DNA from 2 places in the Streptomyces doebereineriae genome. Region 1 is predicted to be linked to the other one. Evidence: predicted binding sites of a transcription regulator. Region 1 holds the regulator's gene; the other holds the start of a gene.
What was found. Region 1 encodes HspR, which represses chaperone genes until heat shock. Its sites were predicted from a motif close to TTGAGNNNNNNNNNCTCAA; they were not measured.
Positions count from the first base shown of each region.

Region 2: the regulator HspR is predicted to act here: its motif matches at 1,942-1,960, upstream of lon (endopeptidase La).

Region 1 covers NZ_JAVREZ010000002.1:338,178-345,645, reverse strand. The annotation lists gene RNB18_RS07130 (MraY family glycosyltransferase) at 1-129, shown strand, start outside; gene dnaK (molecular chaperone DnaK) at 224-2,071, shown strand; gene grpE (nucleotide exchange factor GrpE) at 2,068-2,715, shown strand; gene dnaJ (molecular chaperone DnaJ) at 2,761-3,942, shown strand; gene RNB18_RS07110 (heat shock protein transcriptional repressor HspR) at 3,948-4,394, shown strand; partial or broken gene RNB18_RS07100 (PA14 domain-containing protein) at 5,239-5,994, opposite strand; gene RNB18_RS07095 (sugar ABC transporter substrate-binding protein) at 6,184-7,287, shown strand; gene RNB18_RS07090 (transglutaminase family protein) at 7,328-7,468, opposite strand, start outside.
Region 2 covers NZ_JAVREZ010000004.1:516,473-523,940, reverse strand. The annotation lists gene RNB18_RS15285 (GNAT family N-acetyltransferase) at 1-381, opposite strand, end outside; gene RNB18_RS15280 (GNAT family N-acetyltransferase) at 378-1,082, opposite strand; gene RNB18_RS15275 (GNAT family N-acetyltransferase) at 1,147-1,803, opposite strand; gene lon (endopeptidase La) at 1,983-4,397, shown strand; gene RNB18_RS15265 (lysozyme) at 4,498-5,349, opposite strand; gene RNB18_RS15260 (MarR family winged helix-turn-helix transcriptional regulator) at 5,586-6,080, shown strand; gene RNB18_RS15255 (protein phosphatase 2C domain-containing protein) at 6,806-7,468, opposite strand, start outside.

The DNA.
Region 1 (7,468 bases):
TGGGTCGCCGCGGTCGCCCTGGTGGTCGTGCTCGTCCTGCTTCGCGTCAAGCCGAACGTGAAGTCCAACGCGGCCACGCGCCGCGTATCACCGCAGGTCACGACCCAGTTGCGTGTAAGGAACGGATAAGAGTTGAGCCCGCACGACTCAGGTCTGTTGACCGAGGCGGGGCGGTCGTGCACACTTGAGTCCGTTCCACTCAAGTCAGCTGGAGGAATCAACCATGGCACGTGCGGTCGGCATCGACCTGGGCACGACTAACTCCGTCGTCAGCGTTCTCGAAGGCGGCGAGCCCACCGTCATCACCAACGCCGAGGGTGCCAGGACCACGCCGTCCGTCGTCGCCTTCGCGAAGAACGGCGAAGTGCTGGTCGGCGAGGTGGCCAAGCGCCAGGCGGTCACCAACGTGGACCGGACCATCAGGTCCGTGAAGCGCCACATGGGCACCGACTGGAAGACGGAGCTGGACGGGAAGCCCTTCAACCCGCAGCAGATGTCCGCCTTCATCCTGCAGAAGCTGAAGCGGGACGCCGAGTCCTACCTGGGCGAGAAGGTGACCGACGCGGTCATCACCGTCCCGGCGTACTTCAACGACTCCGAGCGTCAGGCGACCAAGGAGGCCGGCGAGATCGCGGGCCTGAACGTCCTGCGTATCGTCAACGAGCCCACCGCGGCCGCGCTCGCGTACGGCCTCGACAAGGACGACCAGACGATCCTCGTCTTCGACCTCGGTGGCGGCACCTTCGACGTGTCCCTCCTCGAGATCGGCGACGGCGTCGTCGAGGTGAAGGCCACCAACGGTGACAACCACCTCGGTGGTGACGACTGGGACCAGCGCGTCGTCGACTACCTGGTGCAGCAGTTCAAGTCCGGTCACGGCGTGGACCTGGCCAAGGACAAGATGGCGCTGCAGCGTCTGCGTGAGGCGGCCGAGAAGGCCAAGATCGAGCTGTCCAGCTCCACCGAGACCTCGATCAACCTGCCCTACATCACGGCCTCCGCCGAGGGCCCGCTGCACCTGGACGAGAAGCTCACCCGGGCTCAGTTCCAGCAGCTGACCGCGGACCTCCTGGAGCGCTGCAAGACCCCGTTCTTCAACGTCATGAAGGACGCCGGCGTCTCCATCAACGAGATCGACCACGTCGTCCTCGTCGGTGGCTCCACCCGTATGCCCGCCGTCGCCGAGCTCGTCAAGGAGCTGACCGGCGGCAAGGACGCCAACAAGGGCGTCAACCCGGACGAGGTCGTCGCCATCGGCGCCGCCCTGCAGGCCGGTGTCCTCAAGGGTGAGGTCAAGGACGTCCTGCTCCTCGACGTGACCCCGCTGTCCCTCGGCATCGAGACCAAGGGCGGCATCATGACCAAGCTCATCGAGCGGAACACGACGATCCCGACCAAGCGGTCCGAGATCTTCACCACCGCCGAGGACAACCAGCCCTCCGTGCAGATCCAGGTCTACCAGGGCGAGCGCGAGATCGCGGCGTACAACAAGAAGCTCGGGATGTTCGAGCTGACCGGTCTGCCGCCGGCCCCGCGCGGTGTCCCGCAGATCGAGGTCGCCTTCGACATCGACGCCAACGGCATCATGCACGTGACCGCGAAGGACCTGGGCACGGGCAAGGAGCAGAAGATGACCGTCACCGGCGGCTCCTCGCTGCCGAAGGACGAGGTCGACCGGATGCGCCAGGAGGCCGAGCAGTACGCGGAGGAGGACCACCGCCGCCGCGAGGCCGCCGAGAGCCGCAACCAGGGCGAGCAGCTCGTCTACCAGACGGAGAAGTTCCTCAAGGACAACGAGGACAAGGTCCCCGGCGAGGTCAAGACCGAGGTCGAGGCCGCCGTCGAGGAGCTGAAGGCCGCGCTCAAGGGCGAGGACACCGCGGAGATCCGCACCGCCACCGAGAAGGTCGCCGCGGTCTCCCAGAAGGTCGGCCAGGCCATGTACGCCGACGCCCAGGCCGCGCAGGGCGCGGGTGACGCCGACGACGCCGGGGCCTCGCAGGCCAAGGCGGACGACGACGTCGTGGACGCCGAGATCGTGGACGACGAGCGCAAGGACGGTGCCGCGTGACGGAGGAGACCCCGGGCTTCGACGAGAAGCCCGACGTCCCCTCCGGCGCCACCCCCGACGACGCCGAGCCGAAGGCCGCCCCCCAGGAAGGGGCGGCCCCGGCCGGGGACGCAAGTGCCCAGATCGCCGGCCTGACGGCCCAGCTGGACCAGGTGCGCAAGGCGCTCGAAGAGCGCACCGCGGACCTCCAGCGGCTCCAGGCCGAGTTCCAGAACTACCGCCGCCGTGTGGAGCGGGACCGGATCACGGTCAAGGAGATCGCCATCGCGAACCTCCTGACCGAGCTCCTGCCCGTGCTCGACGACATCGGCCGCGCGCGGGAACACGGTGAACTTCTCGGCGGGTTCAAGTCCGTCGCGGAGTCCCTGGAGACCGTCGCGGCGAAGATGGGCCTGCAGCAGTTCGGCAAGGAGGGCGAGCCCTTCGACCCGACGATCCACGAGGCCCTGATGCACAGTTACGCGCCCGACGTCACGGAGACGACGTGCGTGGCGATTCTGCAGCCTGGGTATCGCTTCGGCGAGCGCACCATCCGCCCCGCGCGGGTGGCCGTGGCCGAACCGCAGCCGGGCGCGCAGGCGGTCAAGGCCGAGGACGGCTCCGAGGCCGGCGACGACAAGGACAACGGCCCTGAGGAGGGCTGAGGTCGAAGAGAACGATCGGGACACCGGAAAGGGGGCGCGTCGAGGATGAGCACCAAGGACTTCATCGAGAAGGACTACTACAAGGTCCTCGGCGTCCCCAAGGACGCCACCGAGGCCGAGATCAAGAAGGCGTACCGGAAGCTCGCCCGCGAGTTCCACCCGGACGCCAACAAGGGCAACACCAAGGCCGAGGAGCGCTTCAAGGAGATCTCCGAGGCGAACGACATCCTCGGTGACCCCAAGAAGCGCAAGGAGTACGACGAGGCCCGCGCCCTGTTCGGCAACGGCGGCTTCCGCCCGGGGCCGGGCGGCGCGGGCGGCTCCTTCAACTTCGACCTGGGCGACCTCTTCGGAGGCGGCGCCCAGGGCGGGAACCAGGGAGCCGGCGGCTTCGGCGGCGGAATCGGAGACGTCTTCGGGGGCCTGTTCAACCGGGGCAGCTCCGGAACTACGCGCGTCCAGCCCAGGCGCGGCCAGGACATCGACACCGAGGTCACCCTCAGCTTCACCGAGGCGATCGAGGGCGCGACGGTCCCGCTCAGGATGTCCTCGCAGGCCCCCTGCAAGGCCTGCTCGGGCACCGGCGACGCCAACGGCAACCCGCGCGTGTGCCCGACGTGCGTGGGCACCGGCCAGGTGGCGAGGGGCTCCGGCGGAGGGTTCTCCCTCACGGACCCCTGCCCGGACTGCAAGGGCCGCGGCCTGATCGCGGAGAACCCCTGCGAGATCTGCAAGGGCTCAGGGCGGGCGAAGTCCTCCCGCACCATGCAGGTCCGCATCCCGGCCGGGGTGTCCGACAGCCAGCGGATCCGGCTGCGCGGAAAGGGGGCGCCCGGTGAACGCGGCGGCCCCGCGGGCGACTTGTACGTCACCGTGCACGTCGACACGCACCCCGTCTTCGGCCGCAAGGGCGACAACCTCACGGTGACGGTCCCGGTGACCTTCTCGGAGGCGGCGCTCGGCGGCGAGGTCAGGGTGCCGACACTGGGCGGCCCCGCCGTGACGCTGAAACTGCCCCCGGGCACACCCAACGGCCGCACCATGCGGGCGCGGGGCAAGGGCGCGGTCCGCAAGGACGGCACCCGGGGCGATCTGCTGGTCACCGTCGAGGTGAGTGTCCCGACCGAGCTGTCGGGGAAGGCTCGTGACGCGCTCGAGGCGTATCGCGAGGCGACCGTGGGTGAGGATCCACGGGCGGAGCTGTTCCAGGCCGCGAAGGGAGCTTGATCGAGATGGACGGCCGTCGACGCAACCCGTATGAACTGACCGAGGAGACCCCGGTCTACGTCATCTCGGTGGCGGCCCAGCTGTCCGGCCTGCACCCGCAGACACTGCGCCAGTACGACCGTCTGGGTCTGGTGTCCCCGGACCGCACCCCGGGCCGGGGCCGGCGCTACTCGGCCCGCGACATCGAACTGCTGCGCACCGTCCAGCAGTTGTCGCAGGACGAGGGCATCAACCTCGCCGGCATCAAGCGCATCATCGAACTGGAGAACCAGGTCGCCGCCCTCCAGTCGAGGGTGGCCGAGCTCCAGGCCGCCGTAGAGGGCGCCGCGGCGGCCATGCAGCAGCGCGAGGCGGCGGTGCACGCGTCGTACCGCCGTGACCTGGTGCCGTACCAGGAGGTCCAGCAGACCAGCGCGCTGGTGGTGTGGCGGCCCAAGCGGACCAAGGACTAGGCACAGCCACGGAGGCAGGGGCCCGGAGATCTCTCCGGGCCCCTTCTCATGTGCCGTCTGCGTCCACGGCGTACACCTCGGCGACGCAGGGGCCGTTCCAGGGGGCCGTCCAGGAGAGGGTGCCGGTGGTGGAGAACTGGGTGCCGCTGGATCCGCAGGCGCCCGAGATCTCCCAGGACCAGCCCTTCAGGAGGCGTCCCTCGTCACCCGCGCCGGGGGCCGCCGTGACCTGGATGGGGGAGCGCGCCGGTATCCCGTTCGTGACCAGGGTCAGCTTCGGTGCGGCCGGGCCGGTCGCGGTGGCCGGGGTGAGCCGGTCGACGGTGACCTCGGTGGAGGGCACCGAGTCGGCGCCCTGGGTGTCGACGGCGGCCACGTAGTAGAAGGCCTTGCCCTTCGGGGCGGAGGTGTCCTCGTACGACGTGCCGGACGCGGTGCCCAGCAGGCTCCAGGCGCCGTTGACGTCGGTACGGCGGTAGACGCGGTAGCCGGTGGCGTCGGCCGCCGTCCACGTCACCTCGGTGGACGCGTCGGCGGGCGTACCGGTGACTGCGGTCGGGGCGGGCACCGCCGAGGCGACGGGACGGGTGACGGTCACCGGGGCCGAGACCGGCGAGTGGTTGTTCGCGCCGTCGACGGCCTGGATCGTGTAGAGGTACGGCACCCCCGCCTCCGCGAGCCGGTCGAGGAACGACGTACCGGACACGATCTCGGGCCCGTCCGGGTCGGGATCGCCATTGCGCGCGGCCCACACCTCGTAGTGCTCGACGTCCTTCGACGAGGACGCCTGCCAGGTGACGGAGTTGCCCGCCGTGGTGCCCAGCGCGGTCGTCCCGGTCGCCGCGGCCGGTCCGGTGCGGTCGGCCGTGGTCACGGCCTGGTCGGCGGTGCCGCCCGACTCGTTGCCCGCCTTGTCGTAGGCGCGGACCTCGTAGTAGTACGTGTCGCCGGTCACCGGCAGGGCGCTGTCGGTGTACGACGTCGAGGTGGTCGTCGTGAGCGGCTTGCTGCCGAAGGAGGTGCCCTTCGGGCGCCGGTAGACCCGGTAGCCGGCGAGGTGCATCTCCTTGTTCTTCGCCTAGGTGACCTTGACCTTGGCGGCGCCGGTCCAGTTGGTGTAGTCGATCCGCAGGGTGTGCCTGCCGGACGGGATCGTCACGTTCGCGGTCTTCTTGACCGTGGTGGAGACGTTCTTCCACAGGTCGATCCTGCGGACGCCGTCGACGTACACGCGGATGCCGTCCAGACCGGTGGCGCCGAGCGCGAAGGGCCCGCCGGAGCCGAAGTCGCGGGTCACGGTCCAGCGGGCGCCGAAGTCGTCCTTGGGCAGCCCGGAGACGGGGGCGCCGCTCCAGCTCTGGTCGATCGCGGTGTCGCAGTCCGTCTTCTTCGGGGTGCCGGACAGGCTCGTGTTCGCGTAGAACTGCCGCTTGAACACGGGCGAGGCACACGCCACGGCCGCCGAGACGGGGGCCGACGTCAGGGTGACGAGGGTGCCGGCGGTGGCGAGGACGACGGCGGTGGCGGTCGTCCGTCTGGCTGACTTCGTTCGGTCCTCTGGTCGTACGGGGAACAGCAGTTGTGCGGCTGCTGTGATCACGACTCGCGAGGTGTGAAGTTGGTTGTACTAGTGTTCGCGCCAAGTCTTCACACCATCGGCGGAGAGTGGCGTTGCGCACTCGTTAAGTGATTCCGCTTGACGTCGGTGGGCGGCCCCGCGTTGGCTTTTCAGTCACATGGGCCGCAATGCCGCGCCCGCGTCCTGAATGCACCAGAAGTGAGCAGCCCCATGCGTCGTATCGCCATAGCCGTGGCCGCGTCCACGATGACCTTCTCGCTGGCCGCCTGCGGCGCGCTCGGCGCCGCGAGCGGGAGCGAGGCGAGCCCGACCAAGGGCGACGACATCACCGTGGGTGTGCTGATGCCGGAGAAGACGAACACCCGCTACGAGGAGTTCGACTACCCGATCATCCAGCGGAAGGTCGCCGAGCTCACGGACAAGAAGGGCAAGACCCTCTACGCCAACGGCGAGGCCGACGCCAAGAAGCAGGCCACCCAGATGCAGCAGATGATCGACGAGAAGGTCGACGTCATCCTGCTGGACGCCGTGGACTCGCACGCCATCGCGGGCATGGTGACGAAGGCCAAGGACGCGGGCATTCCGGTCATCGCCTACGACCGCCTCGCCGAGGGCCCGATCGACGCGTACGTCTCCTTCGACAACGAACTCGTCGGCGAGGTGCAGGGCCGCTCCCTCGTCGAGGCGATCGGCTCGGGCATCGACACCTCCGACAAGATCGTCATGATCAACGGCTCGCCCTCCGACCCGAACGCCGGACAGTTCAAGGCGGGCGCGATGTCCGAGCTCAACGGCAAGGTGACGATCGCCAAGACCTACGACGTCGACGGCTGGAAGCCGGAGACCGCCCAGAAGGACATGACCGAGGCGATCAGCGCGATCGGCAAGGGCAACATCAAGGCCGTCTACTCCGCCAACGACGCCATGGCCGGCGCCGCCATCCAGGCGATGGAGGACGCGGGCATGACGAACATCCCGCCGATCACCGGCCAGGACGCGGAGCTGGCCGCGGTGCAGCGGATCGTCTCGGGCGCGCAGTACATGAGCGTCTACAAGCCGTACCCGGGTGAGGCCGAGGCCGCCGCCGAGATGGCCGTCATGAAGGTCCAGGGCAAGGGCATCCAGTTCGACGCCCTCGCCACGGACAGCGTCGACAGCCCCACGAACAAGAACATCCCGGCCCAGCTCGTCCAGGTCGTCGCCCTGACGAAGGACAACATCAAGAGCACGGTCGTCAAGGACGGCATCTACACGATCAAGGACATCTGCACCGCGCAGTTCAAGAGCGACTGCGCGGCGGCGGGCCTGAAGTAGCCGTATCGGGGCGGAGGGAACCGACCCTCCGCCCGCCCGCTCACGCCACCCGCGTGAACTCCACCGTGACCTCCGGCGATCCCCCGGGCACGCCCCGGTAGATGCCCTTGTGGGGCGTCACGTCGTCGTAGTCGCGCCCCCGTGCCACCACCACGTGGGACTCGTCGGCGCGGACGCGGTT
Region 2 (7,468 bases), on a different contig from region 1:
GACGCCTGCCGGTGGCGTGGTCTGTCGTACGGCCATCTCGGCGGCGCGGCCGACCAGTACGGTCTCCCGCTCCTCGGGCACGAAACCGGCCGCGCGGAGTCGTTCGGTGAGGTCGGGCGGGGTGTCGTGGGAGCGGGTCTTCCATTCGACGGCCTCGCCGCGTGCCGCGAAGAAGTCACGTTGCCGCGCGATGAGTTCGTCGAGCGCGCCGCCGTCGACGCCCAGGTCGCGCGGCCCGCTCACGAGCCCGCGGAACTGGCCGACGATTCTGAGCAGCGGTCCGTCCTGTTCGTACGTCACCCCTGCGGGCGCGGTCGGAGGAGCGCCGCGCATCTGGTCGTCGTAGGCGGAGAGGAGGGGCTGTATGTCTGTGGTGGTCATGGTCGTTCGTTCCCCCGGTCATCTCGGTCGTTCTGGTCGTCGCCCCGCACGCGCGCGTGGAGGTGCTGGTCGTGCCAGCCGTCTGAGTGGAGGAGGGCGTGGCGCATGGTGCCCTCCAGCCGGAAGCCGGCCTTCTCCGCCACCCGGCAGGAGGCCTCGTTGGCGACGGCGTGGCAGAGGGTGAGGCGGTGCAGGCCGAGCTCGTGCAGCGCCCAGTCGGTGAGCCGCCGGGCGGCCTCGACCGCGATGCCGGTGCCGCGGCCGGCGGGCAGCACCCAGTAGGCGATCTCGGCGTGGCCCCGGTCGAGGTCGACGTCGATCCAGGCGGCGAGGCCGAGGATGTCGCCGGGGCGGGGTTTTTGGGAGTGCTCGTCCCGCGGACCGGCGGCGGGGTCGATGCCGGTGCTCGTCAGGACGCCCGCCCCTTCGCCCCCGTCCTCCCGCGCAACCGCCCACACCGCCCCCGTCTCCCTCTCCCACCGCTCCCGCATCCGCCCGATACGCGCGCGTGCCTCGTCCTCGGTCAGTGTCGGCACCAGGTTCCACCGGCTGATGGCCGGATCGTGGCTCGCGGCCACCAGGGCACCGGCGTCCGTCGTGCGCCAGGGCCGGAGTTCCAGACCGCCGGGAAGAGCCAGGACCGGCTGGGTGTTGTCCGCCATGCGGCCGGCGGGAACCACCGGAGGTATCGGGGCGATCACCGGCGCAGCATGACAGAGGCCGTCCCCGGTCGCCTCCGGGTTTTCCGTGGGCGGTGACGGACGGTCACCCGGCGTCCGGTCCCACGAACTTCGCACTGGTGAGCGGAGCTTGCACATGCCAGCCCAGAGACTCGTACAGCCCCCGCCCCGCCGGCGTTCCCGCGAGGACGCCGGTCTCGGCACCCGCGTCGGTCGCCACGGTATGGAGCGTGCGCATGACGACGCTGCCCAGCCCCCGGCGCCGATGGGCGGCCACGGTCTCGATCTGGTCGAACACGGCGGTCGCGCCGGTCGGGGCGACCTGACCGCGCGCCGCGAGGGAACCGTCGGGCGCGGCGACGAGTACGCGGGTGACGCCGCCGACGGACCAGATGCGCAGCCGGTATCCGTCGGGGACGGCGGTCCGTCGCGCCGACCCGGTCAGCGGGACCGTCATCAGGTAACCCGGCTCGGGATCCACCCACCAGCCCTCGTCCAGCCAGGGCCCGACCACCTCCGGGTCCTGGAACACCTTGAGCCACACCCCGGCCCCCGTCACCCCGCCCGCCACCTTGCGCACCACACCTTCGTCGACACCGTCGCCCAGCGCGTCGAAAACGTGCCGCGACACCTGCGCGACCTGCCCCACGTCGACGGTGAAGCCCCACGCCTCACGCTCCGGTGCCGCCGCCCCGCGGGACACGACCCAACCGGTCACCCACGCCTGTACGACTCCGTCCATGACATCCCCCTGTAATGGCCGCTAACGGCATGTGTCTATTACTGGATGACCATAGGTCCCGAACCGCCGATTCCGGCAGCCGTGATCGCCGACAGCGAACAGGCGGGCGGGTGGGGAACATTCGAAGGGCGCTATGCATTGAGTCGGCATAGCTCAACTTGACTGCCTAAGGGGAGATCATGGCTTCGACGTCCACACCGCTCACCCTGCCCGTGCTGCCGCTCGACGACGAGGTCGTGCTGCCCGGAATGGTGGTTCCGCTGGACCTGAACGACACCGACGTCCGCGCCGCGGTGGAGGCCGCCGAGGCCGCCGCCCGCTCGGAACCCGGAAAGCCGAAGGTCCTCCTGGTGCCACGCATCGACGGCACCTACGCGAGCACCGGCGTGCTCGGCACCGTCGAACAGGTCGGCCGGCTGGCCGACGGCGACCCTGGCGCGCTCATCCGCGGCCGGAGCAGGGTGAAGATCGGTGCGGGGACCACCGGCCCGGGCGCCGCCCTGTGGGTCGAGGGGACCACGGTCGACCAGACCGTCCCCGAACCGCTGCCCGGTCATGTCACCGAACTCGTCAAGGAGTACAAGGCCCTCGCCACCGCCTGGCTGCGCAAGCGCGGCGCATGGCAGGTCGTCGACCGGGTGCAGGCCATCGACGACGTCTCCACCCTTGCCGACAACTCCGGTTACTCGCCCTTCCTGACCACCGAGCAGAAGGTCGAACTGCTGGAGACCGCGGACCCGGTCACCCGCCTCAAGCTCGCCACCCAGCAGCTCCGCGACCACCTCGCCGAGCAGGACGTCGCCGAGACCATCGCCAAGGACGTCCAGGAGGGCGTCGACAAGCAGCAGCGGGAGTTCCTGCTCCGCCGTCAGCTGGAAGCCGTACGCAAGGAACTGCGCGAGCTCAACGGCGAGCAGGAGGGCGAGGAGTCCGACGACTACCGCGCCCGCGTGGAGGCTGCCGACCTGCCCGAGAAGGTGCGGGAAGCCGCCCTCAAGGAGGTCGACAAGCTGGAGCGGTCCAGCGACCAGTCCCCGGAGGGTTCCTGGATCCGGACCTGGCTGGACACGGTCCTCGAACTGCCGTGGAACGAACGGACCGAGGACGCGTACGACATCCAGGGCGCCCAGGCGATCCTCGACGCCGAGCACGCGGGCCTCGAGGACGTGAAGGAGCGGATCACCGAGTACCTGGCGGTGCGCAAGCGCCGCAGCGACCGGGGACTGGGTGTCGTCGGCGGCCGGCGCGGCGGTGCCGTCCTGGCCCTCGTCGGGCCGCCCGGCGTCGGCAAGACCAGCCTCGGGGAATCCGTGGCGCACGCCATGGGCCGTAAGTTCGTCCGCGTCGCCCTCGGTGGCGTACGGGACGAGGCGGAGATCCGAGGCCACCGGCGGACGTACGTCGGCGCGCTGCCCGGCCGGATCGTGCGGGCGATCAAGGAGGCCGGGTCGATGAACCCGGTGGTCCTGCTCGACGAGATCGACAAGGTGGGCTCCGACTTCCGCGGCGACCCCGCGGCGGCCCTCCTGGAGGTCCTGGACCCGGCGCAGAACCACACCTTCCGCGACCACTACCTGGAGGTCGAGCTCGATCTGTCGGATGTCGTCTTCCTCGCCACGGCCAACGTGCTGGAGGCGATCCCGGAGGCGCTGCTCGACCGGATGGAGCTGGTCCGGCTCGACGGGTACACCGAGGACGAGAAGATCGTCATCGCCCGTGACCACCTGCTCCCGCGCCAGCTGGAGCGGGCGGGGCTCGCCAAGGACGAGGTCGTCATCGACGAGAGCGCGCTGCGCAAGCTCGCCGGCGAGTACACCCGCGAGGCGGGCGTCCGCACCCTGGAGCGGTCCGTCGCGAGGCTGCTGCGCAAGGTGGCGGCCCAGCACGAACTGGGCGAGCGGGAGCTTCCGTTCACCGTCACGGACGAGGAGCTGCGCGGTCTGATCGGCCGGCCGCACCACGTGCCCGAGTCGGCCCAGGACCCGGCGGAGCGCCGTACGGCGGTCCCCGGGGTGGCGACCGGACTCGCGGTCACCGGAGCGGGCGGAGACGTGCTGTTCGTCGAGGCGTCGCTGGCCGACCCGGAGACGGGCGCGGCGGGTCTGACGCTGACCGGCCAGCTGGGTGACGTGATGAAGGAGAGCGCGCAGATCGCGTTGAGCTTCCTGCGGTCGCGCGGCGCGGAGCTCGAACTGCCGGTCGGCGATCTGAAGGACCGGGGCGTGCACATCCACTTCCCGGCGGGCGCGGTCCCGAAGGACGGCCCGAGCGCGGGCGTCACCATGACGACGGCGCTGGCCTCGCTGCTCTCCGGTCGCCTGGTCCGCACGGACGTGGCGATGACGGGCGAGGTCTCGCTGACCGGCCGGGTCCTCCCGATCGGCGGCGTGAAGCAGAAGCTGCTCGCCGCGCACCGCGCCGGGGTGACGACCGTCATCATCCCGAAGCGCAACGAGGCCGACCTGGACGACGTCCCGGCGGAGGTGCTGGACAAGCTCGACGTCCACGCTGTCACCGACGTCCGCCAGGTCCTGGAGCTGGCGCTGTCCCCGGCGACCAACGGGGCCGCGCCGGAGGTTCCGGTGGCGGCGTAAGGCCGTAGTCCTCAGCGGGCTCGGCCCGCGGCTGCCGGACGAGGTGAAGGCCCGGGTTCTCGTGAGGGAGGCCCGGGCCTTCGCCGTACGCCGGGGTGGGTCAGCCGCCGGCGAGCGCCTGTACGCGGTCCAGGGCGCCGTTGAACCGGTCGTGGTCGCCGACCGTCGGACCGGAGGAGGTGTACTGCCACATGGTGTACGTGCTCCAGCCGGCCGGGAGGGTGCCCGCCGTCGAGGCGTACCGGGCGATCCACAGCGGGTTGGCGGAGAAGCCGCCGTAGTTCCCGGTGCACTGGGTCCACCAGTTGGTGGCCGTGTAGATGACGGCGTGGCGGCCGGTGCGCGCCTTGTACTGGTTCAGGAAGTCGCGGATCCAGGTGACCATCGCGCTCTGCGACTTGCCGAAGCAGGCGTCGCCGTACGGGTTCCACTCGATGTCGAGGGTGCCGGGCAGTGTCCTGCCGTCCCCGTACCAGCCGCCGCCGCTGTCGACGAAGTAGTCGGCCTGCGTCGCGCCGCTGCTGGTGTCCGGGGTGGCGAAGTGATAGGCGCCGCGGATCATGCCGACGTCGTAGGAGCCGGTGTACTGCTGGCTGAAGTAGGGATTCCTGTAGTACGTCCCCTCGCTCGCCTTGGTGTACGCCCAGCGCACCCCGCTGTTCCACAGGGTCGGCCAGGAGACGTTGCCCTGGTAGCTGGCGACGTCGACGCCCTCCGCCTGGCTTGCGCGGGTGCCGGCGGGCAGACCGTCCTGGCCGTCATGCGCTACGACGCCCATTCCCATGTGGGCGGAGCCGCGGGCCGGGGTGGCGGTGGTTTCGGGGGTTTCGGGAACTTCGGGGACTTCGGCGGCCGAGGCGGCGGCCGGGTGGAGCAGGGAGAACGCGGTGAGCAGGAGTGCGACGAGGAAGAGGCGTCGGGGACGTATCGGTCCGGGTCTGTGCACGGGCATGGCGTGCCTCCGAAGGCTCGGTGATGCTCGGTTGGGGGGAACACGGGACGGCCGTGCCGGGCTGGCGTGAGCATGCCAGCCGCTGCTCGGCGAAGACGCTTCGTGCGACGACGAGGGGTGGGAAGCGGGACCGGCGGCTGCCATTGGTCCAGCCCTGCGAAATACTTACGGAGCCGCGGTGATGGCGCAATTTGGCGGAAACCTTCACGACCGGGATATTCAAGGCAGGGGCTGACGTGCACGAAGACGGAAACGGCGGCGGGAGCCGGGGCGGGGCCGACGTGGCGCCGAGCGGTGTGGACCAGCCCGGATTCCTCGCACTGGAACGCGAGTTGACCGTCCTGCTGCGCCGCGCCCGGGCCAACCAGGGCGAGATGGCCCGCGAGGTCCACCCCGACCTGGAGTCGGCGGCCTACGGCCTGCTCGTCCGTCTGGATGAATGCGGCCGCCAGCGCGCCACCGAACTGGCCGCCTACATCGGCGTCGGCAAGGCCACGATGTCCCGCCAGCTACGCGCCCTGGAGGACCTGGGCCTCGTCGCCCGCGCACCCGACCCGGCGGACGGCCGGGCCTGGCTCGTCGACCTCACCCAGGAGGGCCGCTCCCGGGTGCAGAGGGTCCGCGACGCGCGCCGGGCCCGGTACGCGGGCCGGCTGGCGCACTGGAACCCGGACGAGGTCACCGAACTGGCGAGGCTGCTGCACCAGCTGAACCGGGGCATGGAGAAGTAGTCCGCCTCCGTGCGCCGGTCGGGGTGATCGAAGGCACGGTCGACGGCGGACGGCCGCGCGGGGTGCTCGACGGCGTCGACCGGAAAACGGCTGTTCGGACGATCGCCCGGTTGGTAGGCCGAGCTGGTCGTGTCGCCGTGGGTCGGCCGTGGGTGGTCAAGGGCACGGTCGACGGCGGACAGTCGCGCGGGGTGCTCGACGGCGTCGACCGGAAAACGGCCGTCCGGACTATCGCCCGGTTGGCGGTGAGGGTGGCGAGGCGGGGGGAGCCGGGGGTCTCGGTGCGGGTGGCCACGGCGGTGGCAGGCAAGGCTCGTGTGCGTGCCGCACCACCAGGAGCGGCAGCTCACGGCGGCGGGCATCGCGGGCAGGGACCGCCCGACCTCCACGGCCGGCCCGGCGAGGCCCCGGGAGGCGGGTTCGCGGACGTGGTGACGGCGGGCCTGCTCGTCGGCCGTCGGGATTCCGGTTCCTCTCGGCGGGGCGCCGCCCCTCGCAGGTCCGCGTTCATCACCGGGCCGGCCGGGCGAGGCCCCGGGCGGCCGGTTCGCGGACGTGGTGACGGCGGATCTGCTCGTCGGCCGTCGGGATTCCGGTTCCTCTCGGCGGGGCGCCGCCCCTCGCAGGTCCGCGTTCATCACCGGGCCGGCCGGGCGAGGCCCCGGGAGGCGGGTTCGCGGACGTGGTGACGGCGGGCCTGCTCGTCGGCCGGCAGCCCCCGTCCCTCAAAGCTCCGCGTACACCACCGTCGCGTCGTCGTGGGTCTTGCTGCGGCGCAGATATGTCCGGGTCTTCGCGTCCGCCCGCTCCAGCTCCCGGACGCGGTCCACCAGTGCCTGCGCCCCCTCCTTGCGGACGAAGGTGAGGCAGTCCCCCCAGCCGCCCTCATGGAACTTCTCCACCCACCGGGTCGCCCCGTCGGTCAGGGCCACGAGGGTGCGTACCGCCGAACGTGGCAGCACCCCCGTCACCGCGCGCCCCGCCACCGACGGATCGGCGGCCGCCGTGAAGAAGCCGCCCTCCTTGTTGCGGAGGTTGGCGTCGATCAGGGCGTCCGCGGCCAGGGCGGTGCGGGGGAGGCGGGAGAGGCGCTCGTCCAGTACGGCCGTGACCGTGCCGTCGGCTGCCTCCACGAGCAGCGCCGAGTCCGACAGGACCAGGTACTCGACCGTCTCCGGGGACCACCTCGCCATCACCACCGTCGCCTGCGGTGTTCGTGGGTGAGAAAGGTCACAACCTTCACCATGTGTCTCAGCTGTGCGCGCGATGGCCCGGGACAGCACCTCGGCCGGTGGAACATCCATGAGTGAAACGGCCAGTTCGGTCAGCGCCCCGCCGAGACGGGCCGTGAACCAGGGGACCGAATGCAGACAGCCCGTCGGGCCCAC